DNA from 2 places in the Macrococcus sp. CoH-51_TC_04 genome. Region 1 is predicted to be linked to the other one. Evidence: predicted binding sites of a transcription regulator. Region 1 holds the regulator's gene; the other holds the start of a gene.
What was found. Region 1 encodes LexA, which represses DNA repair genes until DNA is damaged. Its sites were predicted from a motif close to CGAACATATGTTCG; they were not measured.
Positions count from the first base shown of each region.

Region 2: the regulator LexA is predicted to act here: its motif matches at 4,094-4,107, upstream of ACZ2V4_RS04360 (YolD-like family protein).

Region 1 covers NZ_JBVGOY010000001.1:252,832-259,032, reverse strand. Annotated here, with positions in the region: gene tkt (transketolase) at 1-1,274, opposite strand, end outside; gene ACZ2V4_RS01300 (DUF896 domain-containing protein) at 1,298-1,534, opposite strand; gene ACZ2V4_RS01295 (hypothetical protein) at 1,619-1,840, opposite strand; gene lexA (transcriptional repressor LexA) at 1,986-2,606, shown strand; gene ACZ2V4_RS01285 (PspC domain-containing protein) at 2,922-3,131, shown strand; gene ACZ2V4_RS01280 (hypothetical protein) at 3,158-3,298, opposite strand; gene ACZ2V4_RS01275 (ZinT family metal-binding protein) at 3,422-4,126, shown strand; gene ACZ2V4_RS01270 (VOC family protein) at 4,463-4,843, opposite strand; gene ACZ2V4_RS01265 (hypothetical protein) at 4,852-5,265, opposite strand; gene rpsN (30S ribosomal protein S14) at 5,385-5,654, opposite strand; gene ACZ2V4_RS01255 (metal ABC transporter solute-binding protein, Zn/Mn family) at 5,668-6,201, opposite strand, start outside.
Region 2 covers NZ_JBVGOY010000003.1:75,811-82,011, reverse strand. Annotated here, with positions in the region: gene ACZ2V4_RS04385 (C45 family autoproteolytic acyltransferase/hydrolase) at 106-1,140, opposite strand; gene ACZ2V4_RS04380 (hypothetical protein) at 1,156-1,530, opposite strand; gene ACZ2V4_RS04375 (hypothetical protein) at 1,667-1,837, shown strand; gene ACZ2V4_RS04370 (type 1 periplasmic-binding domain-containing protein) at 1,894-2,415, shown strand; gene ACZ2V4_RS04365 (hypothetical protein) at 2,426-3,466, opposite strand; gene ACZ2V4_RS04360 (YolD-like family protein) at 3,645-4,058, opposite strand; gene speB (agmatinase) at 4,163-5,014, opposite strand; gene speE (polyamine aminopropyltransferase) at 4,998-5,858, opposite strand; gene speD (adenosylmethionine decarboxylase) at 5,872-6,201, opposite strand, start outside.

The DNA.
Region 1 (6,201 bases):
AGCCCACCGTGAGCAGCCATACCATTTAAAGCAGCACCCATAGCAAACTCTCTGACACCAAACCAGATATTCTTTCCTTCAGGCGTTTCAGCTGAAAAGTCTCCTGTCCCTTTAACATTTGATTTATTAGAAGATGCTAAATCTGCAGATCCCCCAAAGAATGAAGGAACTGTTTTTGCGATTGCCTGGATCATATCACCACTCGTTGCACGGGTAGCAGCTGATGTACCAGCCTCATATACCGGTAAAGCCTCCGCATAGTCAGAATTTAATTCACCAGCTATTGCTTGTCTAAGCTGTTGTGCTAGTTCAGCATTTTCTTTTTCTAATTGTGCAAATTTATCATTCCATAACTGCTCTTTTTCATTTGCACGTTTTAGCATCGTCTGCTGGAATATTTCATATACGGCTGGATCTACATGGAATTTCTTATCTGCCTCTAAACCGTATGCTTCAAATACAAGCTTACGCTCATCTCCTCCTAATGGAGCCCCGTGGATGCCATTCGTTCCTTGCTTATTCGGAGAACCATAACCAATAATTGTCTTAACTTCGATGATCGTAGGTCTATCACTTGATTTCGCTACTGTAATAGCTTTATCAATGGCTTCCATATCATTACCATCCGACACTAAAATATGTTCCCAGCCATAGCTTTCGAAACGCCCTTTAACATCTTCAGAGAATGCTTTATTCAGCTCTCCATCTAAAGAGATATCATTCGAATCATATAAAGCAATTAATTTATTAAGTTTTAAGTGACCTGCAAGACTTGCAGCTTCGTGTGATATACCTTCCATCAAGTCTCCATCTGAAACTAATGCATACGTATAATGATCAATAATATCTGACTGCTGATTGAAAGTTGCAGCAAGATGTTTTTCTGCCATCGCCATACCGACACTCATCGCAAATCCTTGCCCTAGTGGCCCTGTTGTGATTTCTACACCTTTAGTATGACGGTATTCCGGATGTCCTGGAGTTTTAGAGTCCCATTGTCTAAACTGCTTAAGTTCCTCTATTTCCAGCCCACCAGAAACATGCAGCAATGAGTATAACAAAGCTGAACCGTGTCCTGCTGACAGTACAAATCGATCTCTATCGAAGAAATGATGTGATGACGGATTGAAATTAAGATGACGTGTCCATAAAGTGTAAGCCATAGGTGCCGCACCCATAGGTAACCCCGGGTGGCCTGAATTCGCTTCCTCAATCTGATCGATACTTAAAGCTCTAATACTATCTACTGCCAATTGATCTTTTTCATTAAACATATAAATGCTCCTATCTACAAAATTTATTTTCTGATATTATTTAATCTTTGAATGTCTTTCACCTTGTCAGGTGTCACATCATTACCTTCAGGGTCTATGACGGTCGTGTTCTCAATCGTTTTCTTGAAAGACTGTCTGAAGGACTGTAAATATTCTTTACGTAATAAAGTCTGTTCTTTACCTTCTTCCTCCGTGAGACCTGTTGTCTTTTTCTTCTGAGCTAATTCATTAATTCTCTTCATCTTATTTTCATCTAGCATAACTCTCATTCCTTTCATTATAAAGATACCAAAAAAAACGAGTGAAACCAACTGGCTACACTCGTAATACATTAAATATTTTAATTAATTTACAACACCAAGTACCTCACCATTGGAAACAGGATCATGATAAGAATCGGAATGCGGTAATCTGCCATTGTCTTGTTCTCCTATCTGTTCGGTAAATCCAGGTGCTTCATTATAATAAATAGCTTGCGATTGTTCTATATAAAGTACCGAAAAAAGTGTAATCATTAAAAATAAGATACAATATAGTATAAATTCCTTAGAAATTCTAACGGTCATATCAAATTCCTCCTAGAACATTTGTTTGTATTCACACTTTATCAGAACATGTGTTCTATGTCAATAAAAATACGAACAAACGTTTGTTACATGCGAACGTGTATGCTATAATACGTATAACACCACATATAAGGAGTGTTTAAAAATGAGAGAACTCACTAAAAGACAAGAAGAGATATATGATTATTTAAAACATATTGTATCAACTAAAGGGTATCCACCGAGTGTAAGAGAGATTGGAGAAGCTGTCGGACTTGCCTCAAGCTCGACTGTGCACGGTCACCTTTCTCGTCTCGAGGAAAAAGGCTATATTAAACGAGATCCAACGAAGCCTCGTGCTATTGAGATTATTCACGGTGAAAATTCACAAGATTATTCTGAGGCTACAATTCATGTACCGGTTATCGGAAAGGTTACTGCAGGTGTCCCGATTACTGCAATCGAAAATGTTGAAGAATACTTTCCATTACCCGCACACTTCACTTCTAGCCATAACAGTGACATATTTATTTTAGAAGTCGTTGGGGAAAGTATGATTGAAGCGGGCATTCTTGATAGAGATAAAGTAATTGTAAGAAGACAGTCCATCGCAGAAAATGGAGACATTATCGTGGCGATGACAGATGAAGACGAAGCGACAGTTAAACGTTTTTTCAAAGAAAATAATCGTTATCGTCTACAACCCGAGAATCTGACAATGGAACCGCTTTACCTTGATTCAGTCACTGTTCTTGGTAAAGTTGTAGGTCTATTCAGAGAATTTTAATATTAGACCGTACGTTTTGCTAAATGTATATAATTTTTAATGCCATTATCACAACACCCGAGCCAGTTAGAATAAAACTTTTCTAACTGGCTCGGGTGTTGTAATATTATTTATCAATTGGATCCTACTTGCCTAATATCGTTTTAACTTGTTCAAGTATATCTTTTTCATTTTTCTTCTCTGTTGTTTCCATGTTACTATCCCCTTAAATAATCTATCTTTACTATACCCACAATACTATATGTTAAACATTTTAGTATATCATTGGAATAATCTACATCTATTTGCTATATTTTAAAAAAGGAGTGATAGATAATGAAAAAACGTCTTACAAGGTCAACAACTGACCGCTATGTTGCTGGAGTTCTTGGTGGTATTAGTGAATATTTTAATATTGATTCTAAAGTAGTTCGAATCACATTCATTTTAGTCTCATTTTTTACAGCGAATATACCTACATTTACAATGTATATCCTACTCGCCTTATTTATGCCAAAAGATACAGATGTTCTGGATAACTACTAAATAGAGCTGGAAGCCTTCACCCAGCTCTATTTTTTTCTGTTTGAAAATCCGAATAATGCTAATCCACCAATCAGTAGCAGAAGCGTTACTTGATCATTCAATATTTGGAATCCATATCTTAAGACAAATAATAGCAGTACATAGCTAAAAATCAAAGTTAGTTTCATATAGACAAATTCCTCTTTCAATATATTTAAATTCATTCTACCATAAATTTAAAATTTACCATTGACGAATCATGTGGGTTGAAGTAATATTTAAATCGTAATAATTACGATTGGAGAATACATATGAAAACACAATTGATTATCGGTACAACTGTCTCACTTGCTATATTGCTCACTGGATGTAGTGACACCACTGAAGATAAAGCAGCTGTAAAAAAAGAACAGAAGATTGAACATCATAAAGACAAACAGGTACATAGTCACAAACATGAACATCATCTGACAGATTCAGACAAAAAAATCTACGAAGGGTATTTTGAAGATGACGCTGTAAAAGACAGGCGGTTAACAGACTGGGAAGGTGACTGGCAGTCTGTGTATCCCTTCTTAAAAGATGGATCTCTTGATAAAGTATTCGAACATAAAGCGGAAGATCAGAATAAATCGAAGAAAGAAGTAAAGGAATACTATAATAAAGGATACGAGACTGATGTCGCCCATATCAAAATTGGTGAAAAAGACATCATCTTTACAAAACAAAATAAAAAACATCGTGCTAAGTATGAATATGATGGCAAAGAGATTCTTACTTATGAAAAAGGAAATCGCGGCGTTAGATACATATTCAAAAAAGTATATGGAGATAATGAGGCACCCAACTATGTGCAGTTCAGCGATCATATCATCGCTCCTGAACGTGCACTTCATTTCCATATCTATATGGGGGATGATCGTAAAGCACTCCTAAAAGAACTTGAAAACTGGCCAACATACTATCCTGATGACCTATCTGCTAGAGAAATACAAGAAGAAATGCTGGCACATTAAAAAGAAGAGAGGATGACGAGAAATTAATATTCCCTGTCATCTTCTCTTCTTTTTAATCGTATTTAACCGTTATCAAAGTCTATTATATCCATATATTAAAGGTATGCATAAACAATATTATTGCCGTCAACAATACAAATAATCCAGTATAGAGCATTCGCATCTTTATATGTCCAATCAGCATACTCATGTATAAACCAAGAAGTGTAAGAACATAAAGCAGCAGGCGGACATAGAGATTAATCTGTCCCCTTCCGTGTATCGAAGGAAGAAAATATAACAGCAGAATACTTGCGGTAAAAATTAATATTACAATTTTCTTATACATAAATTACCTCACATTACCATCACATTGAAATAATGACCATCAAGATCCGTGAATATAAACCCATAATAACCATTTTTTACAGCAGGCTTACTTACTGCATTTCCGCCCGACTGAACAATACGTTCATATAACTCATCGACATTGTGTTTTTCAGGCAGATCAAAGGAAATGATAATCTCAGGGTGATCAGCGTAACCTTTTAATGGTGTCTGCATAAACTGCTCAAGTATATCCTGCTTAAATATACATATCGTATTATCACCAATTTTAAAGGCACCTAATGTTTCATTGTTACTTCGTTCATCAATGATTTCAAATCCGATATTACGATAAAAGTTTAGAGCACGTTCAACATCAGTAACAGCAAAATTTAACCAGTAACTTTTCATAATATCTCCTAATGTAGATTGATTAAGGGCACACTTGATTTTATCACTTGATTGGATATAATCAGCTGTTTTAATTCATCAGCGATATCAAGCTGATCGAGGTAATCAAAATCAAGCCACGCATATGGATGTCTTACTTTAAATTCAGATTGATTGCGTGTATTGAAAACAAAAGCAGTATCATTAACCATCGTCTCAAAAATCAATCCTTTAAACGGCTTTTTCTCCTCAACAACAAACAAGATACCTCCTACTTTGATTTCTTTATTTAACTTACGCGCAAATTGCTCAGCAGTCTGTTTAATTGTATATTGACCTTTTTTTACGACACCTGGTAATTTCATTCGCTTGTTGCCATTGTCTTGAATCAATATTTTATCTTCAGTCGTGATTAAAAGTGATGCAGTTATTTTTTCTTTCATGATTTACTCCTAGATTATAATTTCATTTTATTATATCAAACATATGACATAATAAAAATTATAACATAAAAATAAGGCTAAGACTTTTTATGGCCTTAACCTTTCTAATTAAGCATGTACTACCAGCTCGATTTTTTTATACCAGGTAGCTGTCCTTTATGCGCAAGTTCTCTTAGTGCGATACGAGAAAGTCCGAATTTACGATAAACGCCTCGCGGTCTTCCTGTAATATGACATCTGTTCGTACGTCTTGAAGGTGATGAATCTCTTGGTAACTTGCTTAAACCGACGTAATCTCCAGCAGCTTTCAACGCTGCTCTTTGTTCTCTATATTGTTCTACCAGCTGCTGCCTTTTTAGTTCTTTTGCTATTTTTGATTTTTTAGCCAAAATATCGCTCCTCCTATTTATTTAAAGCTTCATCAATAGCTTTGACATTATCTTCCATTAATTGCTGATACGTAATATTCACTTTATCGTCTTTTGTTAATACAGCCATATTGTGAAACCTTACCGTTTTTGCATTCGTTTTATTCTTAATAATATCTGTCGTTTTGGATGGTATATTCTGCTCATATAAAATCACCGATGCTTTAGACTTTTCAATATTATTAATCATATTGATAATATCACTTTGGGAAGGTTCTTCATTGTTCATACCAGATACACCTTCTTGCATAAATCCATAGCGGTGTGCAAGATAACCTAATGAATCATGAGAGATATATACCGTATCATGCTTTTTATTCTTCGCAATATCTTTCATCTTGTTATCAATGGCATCAAGATCTTTGATCAGCTTGTTATAGTTCTCTTCATAGACCTTCTTATGCTTTTTATCTTTAGCAACGAGCTCATCTTTTATCGTCTTTGCAAAAGATTTATTAAACACTGGGTCTAGCCATATATGCGGGTCATGTACGCCATGATTATGATC
Region 2 (6,201 bases), on a different contig from region 1:
ACGAGCAGACACTTCTAAAAATCAAAAAGACACCCGGAAACAAACCCCGTTTCCTAGTGTCTTTTCATGATTTTATTCGTGTCTAAGCACTCGTGTCACGACCTATTATTCACTTGCGAATGTTAAATGCGTATCGATTTGTCCAGTTATCTCGTAGTGAGGTAACGGTTTGCCATCTAGCCAATCTTGCAAGTTAAGGGTCACGGGGGTTCCGTTACTGCCAAGCGTGATGTCGCATGCCATATCTTTCGGGTGATAACAGCTCGTATGAATCGTACCACTCCAGCTAGAATAGAGGTTGCTGAAGACACCTTGGCTGGGATCATTCATTAAGCGAAAGGCAGTGTGCGCATCAATGTGAGAAGTGAGCTGCTTCAAGTGCTTCATACGCATATGTGAATCATCAAGCACTCGTCTATTCTCGTGGGTGAGTACTTCGAAATGATTTGTGCAGTAATGATGATTACGCACCGTTTTTTCTCTCGGTGTTGCTTCGACAATCTTAGTGATACCTGATTTATCCAGCAATATGTAGCTGAAGCTGGAACGATGTGGAATTTCTTTCAAGAAGGCGACTGCTTCTTCAATATCTTTACAATATTCTAAAATCATACGTCCGATCATATAGCAGACGAAGCCATCTCCAGGTGCCTTACGATGCATAAAGTTATAGCCCATTACAAGACCATGCTCATTCATTCCATCCATACGACCTGTAATACGTGAAACAGGTGCCATCGTTGCATAGCCGATATCACTCGGCTGATAGAACGTAAATCTACCATCATATGTTGCAGGATGATAATCATAGTTCCTTACCATATAATCTTCTGTTGTAAACACGCTGCATCCACTTGGCTTCGCATACACTCTATAGTGGCCGAAATTAAGCAGCACCTGTGTCATATCCATGTGGAGTCCATCCTGTAATCCGATGAGTTCCTCCCATATACCGGGTGCATACTTCATGAATGCATCCATTGATTCCTCGATATTAATATCAAATCGGGGACGACGAAGACGCCACTCTCTCGCTCTGTTTTCCATCATGAGTGTCGTCTTCAGCCATTCAGCCTGATGCCGCCCGAAGTCATAATGGTTACCTCTAAACTCCGTGATCATACTTTTAACTTGTTGCATGATTTCCCAGCTTTCCTAATTGTTTGTTACATTATCTTCAATATATGCATGAATAAGCCTTCTTGCTTCACCATCATCATCAAATGTTAATATACATAACCTGGCTTTTTCTGATGATTCGAAGTTACCGCTACTCATAGAAATTTTTATCACAACAATATTCTCAGATCCACGTTCCGTTTTATGCATTACGTCAAACTGCCAGTCCCAGTCGTTTTTTTTAGCGACTTCAATTGCTTGTTGCATTAAGGCGATCAGTGTCTCATAATTCATTTCAATTGTTACACCATTTTCTTTAGTTAAGAAAACGTGCACACGTTTAGATATAAGCTGTTTTATTTTATCGATGTCGTTATGCTGCCAGGCAGCAAGTAAATGTACATGAGCCATCCTGTTCATCCTTTAAATGTATTTGTTTTATTATATATATAATCGTTTTAATTTGAAATAGTTAATGTCAAATATTTTTATGATGAAATTATTTATGATAAACTAAGGACAAAAGTAAACTTAGGAGTGGATATGGATGGAATTGATCAAAGGATTATTTAAAGCAGTATTTATCTTTGCCTTAGTATTAAGCGTTATTTTGACAGCAGGCGCTGCATTATTTTTCATCAGCTTTAAGAAAGATTTTGAAGATATCGAACGTCGTACGAAAGAAATCGTTTCACAAATTGAATCAGAACACGCGTAGAACTCAATTTTTTGAGTTCTTTTCTTTTTGAATAAATTAATAGACGAGGTGCTTATTTGAATACAGTTCAGCATGTTTTAGACATTAATCCGAGATTAGAATCCGAGATGCTTACATTGATTGCTTTGATGAAACAGAATAAACCTGCTATCCGCGATATTGTAATCGGGTGTAGCAGGCATGACTCTCATATCCGTACAGCATATCAGTTTAAAACATTATGGGAAGCATACGGCGGACCATTTGGTGATGGAGGACAAGTACTCGCTGTTGTGGACTGGAATGAACGCGCTAAGTCATTTAATAAATACATAAGAAGGATAAATAGACATAACCCTGATGCCTTTGTAGCGCTAGGTGCAACAGAAGGCTTTGAACAGGTGATGCGCAGATTACATCGTCTGACGGATATAAAGGCGCACCGCACATACGTCATGTCGACACTTGCTTCCCAAAGCATGATTAGTAGTGGTGGTATGTTTATATTTGAAGGGATGCGTGGCATAACACCTTTTGGTCATGACTTTGTTGTAGAAAGTGGCATGCTGCAGGTAAATGGTCATAGTCGTGCCGTATAGACGCTGTGATTCAAATTAATCGGCTGATATAAAGAATACAGCCGCCATACGCGGTAAATAATACAGATAATAATAGTGGATTAGTATATGCATCTCCTGTATCGGGCAGTGTTTTATCTACGGTCTGTTTTACTTTATATTCGGAGTCAATATGGTCTTCAGGGTGCATAGAGGTTGTTTCTTGAGTCGTTATTTCTTTCGTACCGCTTTCTTTTTGAATAGGTGATTCATATTGTTCTGCAACATTATAGGAAGAACTTTCGTCATCTTTTACAGGTGACACCGGAATCTGTGGCATTACGCCCTTATACGCTTTATTGTTGTTTTCTTGTGAGGTGACTGAGCGTTTCGTATACGTATATTTCTTTTGCACCTGCTGCTCTTTGTTTGATTGTTCCTCATCTGCCTCGTCGTTCAGCTTAATATTGAGCTTCTGTTTCTCAGGTGCGTTTTGTGGCATTACACGTGCTGCTCTTACTTTCGGAGGCGGGTCGTCTGTCTGCACTGTAATACGACGTGTTTCTCCTTGCTTGATACGAATGGGTTCTACTGCTTCGTCAGTAGTCGCCGTATATACCGTGTCACGCTTTAAGTTATCGAAATGAGCGGTCCCGTCTTTTGCTTCACTTGTCGCGATACGTTTATGTCCTTCGTTAAGATATACATGGACAGCTTCAGATGGAGTAAATGCAGGTGTGAATACTCTAACGGTTGTGTCGTTATTTGACGGTTGTTCGGTCTCATCATCATGTGGACGAGGGACTTCTTCAAGGATGCCATCTACTACCGGTTCATCTACATGAATGATATGCTTATGACCTACTTTAATAGGGATAATCTGCCCATCCACTTCAATTTCATTGACAGTATTATTGAAAATATAGTAACCATCGTCGTCTGTTTCGTAGTAGAGGTCATCATTTACTGTAAAGTGATATTTCAGCGGCTGGGCATGTTCATTTTCAAAGTACAAGATTGTAGGGGGTAACTCGTTAGCATATAGTGGCAATGGAATGATCAGCAACAATAATAGTATTATAATTGTTCGCATTATAGACTCCTTTAGTTGATTTGCTTATATTATGCCATGTGCTACGCGTTTGCTGTGATGAATTACCGAATCTTATCATTCATTTAGCTTCAGTTCACAATGCTTGTTTGAACTTTAATAAATTGTAATAAATCCGTTACTTTATCAATATTATTATGCAAATTCTGGATATTAATCGTTAAATGGTTTCTGTAATAATCTTAAGATTTACAATATCTAAAAATGACACAAAATACGTGTGCCCTTCGTTTACCGTCGTGCCGATAATAATGGCAGCCCACTGATCAACCTTCTCGATATACATCATTGTATGCTGAATTGTGCCGTCGATGTAATAATCAATGTAAACTGGCTGCTGCTTACTGAGTGCGCTATGTAGTATCTCATTAATTTCCTGTAAGCGGTCTTCTGATAGTTCTGGACGTTCAATCTTCGTTTGTGCATCAATCTGGCGCTTAACATCTAGAAATTGTTCGGGCATCGTCGCAAAGGGTGCCCACTTAATCATGCCACGTCCTCTTGGAATATTTCTGTTCAATTGTGCAGGATCGATTTTACGGTAATCTGTTTCACCATAGATCGGATGAATCATTTTTATCCCTACTTTCAAGCTTTTCTTTCATTATACGAACATACGTTCTGTTTTTCAACAAAAAAATAATCTGAAGTTGTGAAACCTTCAGATTATAAAATATTTTACTTCGTAATCGCAAGCATCAGTTCACGTGCAACTTTCGCTGCAACTGCATTAGAAACGCCACTATGGTCGTATGGTGGTGACAATTCTACAATATCTGCTGCAACAACGTTCAGTTGTTCGAATACTCTAAATGCGGGTTCAAGTTCTCTATAAGTTAATCCGCCGGGTTCAGGTGTTCCTGTACCAGGGAAGATAGATGGATCTAGGCAATCCAGGTCAATTGTGACATATACGGGCGTATTACCGATAATACCGGGTAAATTCTTTAATGTATCAATTGAAAACTTCTCAAGAATTGTATGTGTATCGCTCCAGTCAAACTCTTCTTTCGTACCTGAACGAATACCGTATTGATAGATTCTGTTATCACCAATAAGGTCATGTATGCGGCGTACGACTGTTGCGTGAGACAATGGTTCTCCCATATAGTCATCACGTAAGTCTGTATGTGCATCAAGCTGCACAAGCATCGCATCCGGATACTTTTCTAGGACGGCACGCATAGGGCCGAGCGTCACTAAATGTTCGCCACCGATCATAAACGGCAGTTTGCCTGCATTTAAGATTGTACGCGCAGTCTCTTCAAGTTCTTCTAGTACTTTCACCTTATTACCGATTGTAATATCGACGTCGCCTGAATCCATAATGCGGACGTCTTCTAAGTCTTTGTTTAAGAATGGGCTATACGTTTCAAGGCCATATGATTCAGAACGAATAGCATCAGCTGCAAAGCGTGTACCAGGACGATTTGAAACCGTACCGTCAAATGGCGCACCGTATATCACTGTCGTGGCTTCTTCAAATGAAGATTCGCAGCTCATATACACATGTTTATTCGGTTGCATCATCGAGCATCTCCTTAACGAATGTTGGAAGGGCGAATGCACCTGTATGAATATCTGTGTTATAGTATTTAGTTTTTAAGCCAAGTTTGTTCCATGCATCTAAGTCAGCATCCTTTAATGGGTCGAATTTCTTAGAAGCAAATCCAAATAACCAGTGTCCTGATGGATAAGTCGGCATATGGAACTGATACACACGCGTAATCGGGAATAATCCTTTGATCTTAGAGTGTGCACGCTTCATTTCATGTGCGTAGCTTGGATAATAAGGAGATTCATGCTGATTGATTAATATACCGTCATCTGTTAACACACGGAAACAGTTGTTATAGAAATCATGTGAGAATAACCCTTCACCAGGACCGATTGGGTCAGTAGAGTCTACTAAGATAAGGTCATAGTAACCATCTTCTTTGTTCTTCACGTATGCCAAACCGTCTTCGAATAATAAAGTAACACGTGGATCTGAGAGCTTTCCTGCTGTAATCGGAAGATATTCTTGAGATAAACGTACAACGCGCTCATCAATTTCTACCATATCAATTTGTTCGATTGATGCATAGCGTGTTAACTCACGTACAGTACCCCCATCACCACCACCGATAACGAGTACTTTCTTAATATTAGGGTTTGTTGCCATAGCAACATGCGTAATCATATCGTGATACACGAATTCATCTTTTTCGTTAACCATCATTAAACCATCTAAAGTAAAGAACGTACCAAATTCTTCAGACTTGAAGAAATCAATTTGCTGGAATGGTGTTTTTTCGGTTAAGATATGTTCCGTTGTTTTAATAGAGAATTTTACGTTATCCGTGTGATTCTCTGTATACCATAAGTCTAACATGTACAATTCCTCCTTATTTAGCTGCTACTTCAACAGGTTTGAATGATTCTACGACGATTTCACCATTAGAATATTTGTGGATCTTATCAGCCATACCACGACCGATTTCATATGAATCTGAAAGTTCAGCTTTCAATGCTTTTTGGAGATAATCTTCAGCACGCCAAGGGTCAACTGTATCTCCGCAAGTGAATACATCAACTGATGCATAGCCATATTCAGGCCATGTATGAATTGTTAAATGTGACTCTGAGATGATAACAGCACCACTTACACCGTACGGATTGAATGTATGGAAACAGCTCTCAACGATTGTCGCACCACTTACGCGGGCAGCTTCATT